2 linked regions of the Gimesia benthica genome follow. The protein of the gene in region 2 interacts with the protein of the main gene of each other region in a pairwise test. Links are inferred from orthologs where the notes say so. Each region holds a gene or a part of one and is shown on either strand. Other genes may lie near its edges.

Region 1 (3,378 bases), 2.4 Mb from region 2 along the record:
TGTCGTCCGGGGACGAGCTTATCCAGGATCCCGTTAACGAACTGGGATGACTGAGCACTGCCGAATTCACGAGCCAGTTCGACGGCTTCGTCGATAATGACCGCGGACGGCGTGTCGGTATGCAGCAGCTCGTAGGTTCCCAGTCTCAGGATATTGCGATCGGTGACCGCCATCCGTTTCAGGGACCAGTTCTCTGCGACGTGGACAATTTCCGCATCGATCTGCTGTTTGAACTCCATCACTCCGGTAAACAGTTCCCAGGCGAAAGCGCGAACTGTTTTGCTGCGACCATGCTCATCGATCATTGCGCGAATCTCTTCCGCAGTGATGTCAGAGTTGAGGTCGATCTGGTAAAGCATTTGCACGACCAGCTGTCGTGCCTGTTTTCGGAGAGACATAGGGGTATCACAACTACAGTCTGGAGACAGAAAAATCCGGTTTGTCCGGGGAAGCGGATCAGGGCCTGATTATCAGGCGGATGGCTGATCCTGATCAATCGAGTCTAACAGATTGACCATCTCAATAGCAGCCAGAGCGGCTTCACTCCCTTTATTGCCGACTTTTCCACCGGCCCGGTCCATGGCCTGTTCCATTGTTTCACAGGTTAAAACACCAAACAGAACGGGAATCCCGCTCTCCTGGCTGCTGCGCATGATGCCTGCAGCCACCTGATGATTGATGTAATCGTGGTGCATGGTGCTGCCCTGAATGACGGCACCGAGGCAGCAGACTGCCTGAAAGCGTCCACTCTTGGCCAGTTTATCAGCGACGAGCGGCAGCTCGAAGGAACCAGGCACCCAGTAGACAGAAATTTTCTCTTCGGAACCACCGTGACGACGGAATGTCTCCAGTGCGCCATCCAGCAGACGGCGGGTAATCAGTTCATTCCAGCGGGATACAACAATTGCATAGTTCGCATCGCGGGCCAGCAGGTTGCCTTCAATCAGTTTGTGGTTCATCGAGGTCGTTATTTCAAATAGCCAGGTGGATAAAATGACAGTTCCGGGAGATTCAGCAGTCAGCTTTGAGACTGCTTTGCAGTGCTGATTATCCCAGGTTCATGCTCAGCAGAAATTCTTCGTTCGTTTTAGAACGTCGCATCCGGTTGGTCAACAGTTCCATCGCATCAACCGGATTCATATCGTTGAGAACCCGTCTGAGGATCCAGACGCGACGGAGTTCTTCTTCGTCCATCAGCAGTTCTTCGCGTCGGGTACCCGACTTGTTGACATCGATGGCGGGCCAGATACGCTTTTCGACCATTCTACGGTCGAGGTGCAGTTCGGTGTTACCGGTCCCTTTGAATTCTTCGAAGATCACTTCATCCATGCGGCTGCCGGTATCGACGAGGGCGGTTGCAACGATTGTCAGGCTGCCCCCTTCTTCCACGTTACGGGCAGCACCAAAGAACCGTTTGGGGTGCTGCAGCGCGTTTGCGTCTACACCACCGGAGAGGATCTTACCAGAGTGCGGGACTTCGGTGTTCCAGGCACGGGCCAGGCGGGTAATGGAATCCAGGAAGATGACAACGTCTTCACCGTATTCCACCATGCGTTTGGCTTTTTCAATGACCATTTCCGAAACCTGAATGTGTCGGCTCGGTGGCTCGTCGAATGTACTGGAGACGACTTCGCAGCGGTCGCCGCCGACCTGTCGTTCCATGTCGGTGACCTCTTCCGGCCGCTCGTCAATCAGCAGGATGAATACGTACGCGCTGGGATGGCTGGCGAGAACGCACTTGGCCATTTCCTGCAGCATGACCGTTTTACCGGCACGTGGAGGCGATACGATCAGACCACGCTGTCCCATACCGACGGGGGCCACGAGATCGACAATGCGCGTGCTCAGGTTGCCGGCCGGTGAAGAGAGGCGGAGCCGTTCCTTCGGGTGCAGCGGGGTCAGGTCATCGAAGAAGACTTTGGTCGTGAGGATTTCGGGATCACAACCGTTGACCGCTTCGACTCGCAGCAGTGCGAAGTAACGTTCGTTTTCTTTGGGCGGACGAATCTGGCCCGCCACGATCGCACCGGTGCGTAATCCGAAGCGTCGGATCTGGCTGGGCGAGACGTAAATGTCGTCCGGGCAGGGGAGGTAGTGGTAATCGGGGCTGCGGAGGAAGCCGAAGCCATCCGGCAGGATCTCGAGAGTTCCTTCGCCGAACATGAGGCCGTTAACCTTGGTCCGTTCTTTCAGGATCTTAAAGATCAGGTCCTGTTTTTTGAGCCCGGTGTATTCGGTGAGGTTTTCTTCCTTGGCAAGCTGCATGAGTTCTTTCATGGTCAGCCGCTGCAGATCAGCGATATGGATTTCGCTCTGCTTGATTTTTTCGTAGCGTTCATCAGCGGCTTTGGAGATGGCATCCGCGCGCTGATCTCGCGTCGCGGTTTTGCCCGCTTTACCGTTCGAGTCTAACCCGTCTATATTTTCTGAAGCCACAAGCCCGTCATTTTCAGATGTCTGAAGTTTTATGGATTTGGCCATGATCAAATACTTTCCGAATTGCTAAATAGTGAGATGAAATCGAGTGGAGTTTCTGGGAATTTTAAGCAGATGGGTTGAACGCGAAGAATTTTGAACCTCTGGAAAGGTCAGGTAACATTTGAAAAGGCATCAACTGGTTTCGGTTGAATCAGCGGCGAGTCAGCTGTCTCAGGTTGAAGACGAAATTATTATATGTGTCAGACTGAGGATGTGAATGGGATATCCTCAAATCATTAAATTGTCTCTTTTTCTGTTGGCAGTATTGAATCGATGAATCTGGATAATTGAAGACCTGCTGATTCCAGGTCCTGATCATTGTGAATCACGCTGGTTGCCAGTTTACGCTTTTCTGAGAGAGGCAACTGTTGATTCTCCCGTTTGGTTAATTCTGCTGCTGACCACCCTCGATTCTCAGTCACTCTGAGTAGGCGTTGCTCAAAGGGACACTCAATAAAAACGATGTGATCACACAGCTTTTGCCATCCCGCTTCCAGAATCACGGCGGCGTCTACCAGGATGGCATCAACCTGTCCTGCGGACCGGGCTGCCACAATTTCCTGTTCCAACCTCCGATGAATCTCGGGATGGACGATCTTTTCAAGTGCGTCTAATGCTTCCTGATATTGTTTTGATTCTCCAAAAACGAGTCTGGCGAGTTCTTTACGCATTATTATCCCCTGTTCATTGAACACCACAGACCCGAAACGGGCTCGTATTTTCTGTTGAACTTCGGGGAAATCAAGTACTTCGTGTCCGATCTTGTCGGCATCGATGACTCTGATCGGTCGAAATGAATTTACTGTTTTGGCTACTGCACTTTTACCTGATCCGATTCCTCCAATCAGAGCAATCGTAGGGATGGCTTTATGACAAGACACAAGGTGGTTGTGCTAACTT
Region 2 (3,276 bases):
AGGACGCAAGCTGTCCAGATACTTCAGCATCGCCTGGATATTTTCGATTAACTGAGTTGGTTCAAACGACATTTTGCCAACCCGGCAATGCACGTTTCCACCAGCGTCGACACGAAATTCGACTTTACCAGCCTTGTAATCTTTGACTGCAGTTTCCACATCCTGGGTAACCGTACCAGCACGAGGCGAAGGCATCAGACCGCGTGGACCAAGCACACGACCGAGTGGACCAACCACACCCATCATATCGGGAGTTGCGATCGCGACGTCAAAGTCGAGCCAGCCACCTTTAATCTTGTCAGCCAGATCTTTACCACCAGCGGCATCTGCACCAGCGGCTTCGGCAGCTTCCAGATTGGCGCCCTGGGCGAATACAACAACCCGCTGTGCCTTACCAATCCCGTGTGGAAGAATGATCGAACCACGCACCAGCTGGTCTGCCTGGCGGGGATCGACACCCAGACGCACAGCCAGTTCTACAGTCTGGTCCATTTTGACCGGCTTGATAGCAGCTGGCAGATCGCTATCCAGCGATTTCAGCGCCCCTACAGCTTCTTCCAGACTGACAGTGCCGAGGCCTGACAGCTTTTCATTGTAATGCTTTGTCCGCTTGGATTGTTTTCCCATGACTCTTTTATCCGGTAAACGTGCTGTTTGTATTGATGAAATCTGATAGTACTTGAGGGCAGCCTGCTGCCCGTTTCAGATTATTTTTCGACTTCAATGCCCATGCTGCGGGCAGTTCCGGCAATAATCTTGGCAGCCTGATCGATGTTCGGTGCATTCAGGTCTTCGAACTTGGTCTTGGCGATTTCCTTCAGCTGATCAACGGTCACTTTGCCGACCTTGTTCTTCTTAGGATTCCCTGCCCCTTTAGCCACCTGAGCAGCCTGCTTGAGCAGAACTGCAGCCGGCGGGCTCTTCAGGACAAAGTCGAAAGAACGATCGTTAAAGATACTGATCACAACAGGAATAGTCGTTCCTGCCATATCCTTGGTACGCTCGTTGAACTGCTGCACAAACTGGCCAATGTTGACACCATGTGGACCGAGGGCTGTACCAACTGGAGGAGCCGGGGTAGCCTGACCACCGGGAATCTGAACTTTTACTTCTGTAACAAGCTGCTTAGCCATTTTGACCGACTTTCAAAACACTTTATAAACAGGTGAATCAAATATATCTTTTCAATGCCGAGCCGGGTGACCCGTCACACTTTTTCAATTTGCCAGTATTCCAGCTCTGAAGGTGTCGGACGGCTGAAGATCTCTATCAGGACCGTCACTTTACCACTGGCTTCGTCAATGGCATCAATTGTGCCTTCAAAGCCTTCAAACGCACCATCTTTAATTTTGACAACATCGCCTGTCTGGAAATCCAGCTTGATTTTGACAGGTGTTTCTTCCTTGGTCTCTTCACGCCCCAGCATGCGGGAAATTTCATGCTCCTGCATCGGAATCGGCTGACCAGCGGCCCCGGTAAAGTCACCAACGCCATTCGTTGACCGCACCAGATACCAGCTGTCATCATTCAACTCTACCTGGATCATCAGATAACCAGGGTAGAGCTTGCGTTCATAAACGCGTTTCTTACCACCTTTTGTTTCAACAACTTTTTCCGTGGGGATGATAATTTCCCCAAAGTACTCTTCCAGGCCGTCCCGCTTAATTCCCCGCAGCAGGGCATCACGAATCGATTTTTCGCGGTTGCTTTGTACCTTCAGTACGTACCACTGCCGCTTTTCTGATCCCTCTGAATTTTCAGAGGTTGGTTCAGAACCCGAATCATTACTCATGAGACACCTTCAATCAGACCCTCGACGACAACAAAAGCCCTGATTTTATTCGAATGCGACAAACAAAGAGACCGCCAAAACCGGAATCGCCCATAATGAGCAGGAAGACCATTTTATTCAAGAAGCAGAGATCAAAAAATCTCTGTTATTCGCTGAATGCCGGCCACGTCCTGCTTCAAATCCTGAGAAAGCCGATCAACTGGAAGAGGGCCTGCCAGAACAGATCGAATGCCAGTAGCAGAAACGCCAGCAGAAACATGACCACAATCACGACTGTCGTTGAACGCCACAGCTGCTCCTTGGTTGCCCAAGTCACTTTGCTTACCTCGGCTTCCACCGAAATCAGGAAGTCAGCAAACCGGGGAAAATTCACCAGACGATATGCCAACCATGCGGAAACTACGACCACTCCGACCGCAATCCCTTTCTGCAGCCCTGCAGACATCCCCAGGGGCAACACGTTATACAGCGAATAGGCGCCAAAAATCGCCACGGCCACCAGGCCGATCGCAGTTAACTGACGCACCAGGCGCCCCTGATTCCTTTTATACAAACCACCACTAACCAGAGTGGCAGAAAATGCTTGTTCCGATTTGGATTTAGCCATGAGACCGACTTACTAACTACCAGATACCTATGGTGTGAACCACTGGAACCGCAAACCTGTTTTCCTGAGCCAACACTCGACCGAACTCAATCAGTCAGCGCCGACATCAACAGTAAAACTTTAATAAACACGGGCGGAGGGACTTGAACCCCCAACCGCTGGATTTGGAATCCAGTGCTCTGCCAATTGAGCTACACCCGTCCACAACATTGAACTGACCAAACAGATTTGACCACCGGAAGTAACTCGAAACAACGCACACCAGCTCACAAAATCCCGGTCAGCAAGCCTTATTTCTTGCGCGACTCTTTGTGCAATGTGTGACGCCGCAGCTTGGGGCAGTATTTCATCAATGAAAGCCGCTCAGTGCCGCGAGTCTCCTTACTGACCCGATAGTTTCTCATACCAGTCTCAGTACACTCTAACCAAACATATTCACGTGCCATAACAGCCCTCAGTCCCCACGGACATCAATTTCACAAATCAACTGTAACTTGAAGATGTCCACCCTGCCAAAACAGGGTGGACACCACTTATCTTCAAACCGAAGCGATCGTTCGACTACTCGACGATCTTGGTAACCACACCAGAACCGACGGTACGACCACCTTCGCGAATCGCGAAACGGCTACCTTCGGACATAGCGATTGGCTTACCGAGTTCAACTTCAACTTCAACGTTATCACCAGGCATACACATTTCTGCGCCACCCAGCAGCGTGGTTGAACCGGTTACGTCAGTAGTACGGAAGTAGAACTGCGGACGATACCCGTTGAAGAACGGAGTATGACGACCACCTTCTTCTTTGCTCAGCACGTATACCTGACCTTCGAACTTGGTGTGCGGAGGAATGGAACCGGGAGCAGCCAGAACCTGA

What was found. Proteins that work in one complex are often made in the same cells at the same time.
Region 1: the proteins of nusG (region 2) and rho interact in binary tests that used the Escherichia coli proteins (3 or more experiments, as listed by UniProt). The link is inferred for Gimesia benthica from one-to-one orthologs.

What each region holds. Positions count from the first base shown.
Region 1 is NZ_CP043930.1:6,738,297-6,741,674, forward strand. Bases 265-3,226 are described here. They hold rho (transcription termination factor Rho), read right to left. Parts: upstream 2,482-3,226; coding sequence 1,048-2,481; downstream 265-1,047. Other genes in these bases: nusB (transcription antitermination factor NusB), read right to left, coding at 265-398; ribH (6,7-dimethyl-8-ribityllumazine synthase), read right to left, coding at 471-959; coaE (dephospho-CoA kinase), read right to left, coding at 2,715-3,226. Also shown: more of nusB, read right to left, coding at 1-264; more of coaE, read right to left, coding at 3,227-3,359. UniProt on the Escherichia coli protein: Facilitates transcription termination by a mechanism that involves Rho binding to the nascent RNA, activation of Rho's RNA-dependent ATPase activity, and release of the mRNA from the DNA template.
Region 2 is NZ_CP043930.1:4,297,353-4,300,628, reverse strand. What follows is about bases 1-2,860. They hold nusG (transcription termination/antitermination protein NusG), read right to left. Parts: upstream 1,793-2,860; coding sequence 1,208-1,792; downstream 1-1,207. Other genes in these bases: rpmG (50S ribosomal protein L33), read right to left, coding at 2,690-2,845; secE (preprotein translocase subunit SecE), read right to left, coding at 1,968-2,318; rplK (50S ribosomal protein L11), read right to left, coding at 708-1,133; rplA (50S ribosomal protein L1), read right to left, coding at 1-627. Outside these bases: tuf (elongation factor Tu), read right to left, coding at 2,961-3,276. UniProt on the Escherichia coli protein: Part of the processive rRNA transcription and antitermination complex (rrnTAC). The complex forms an RNA-chaperone ring around the RNA exit tunnel of RNA polymerase (RNAP).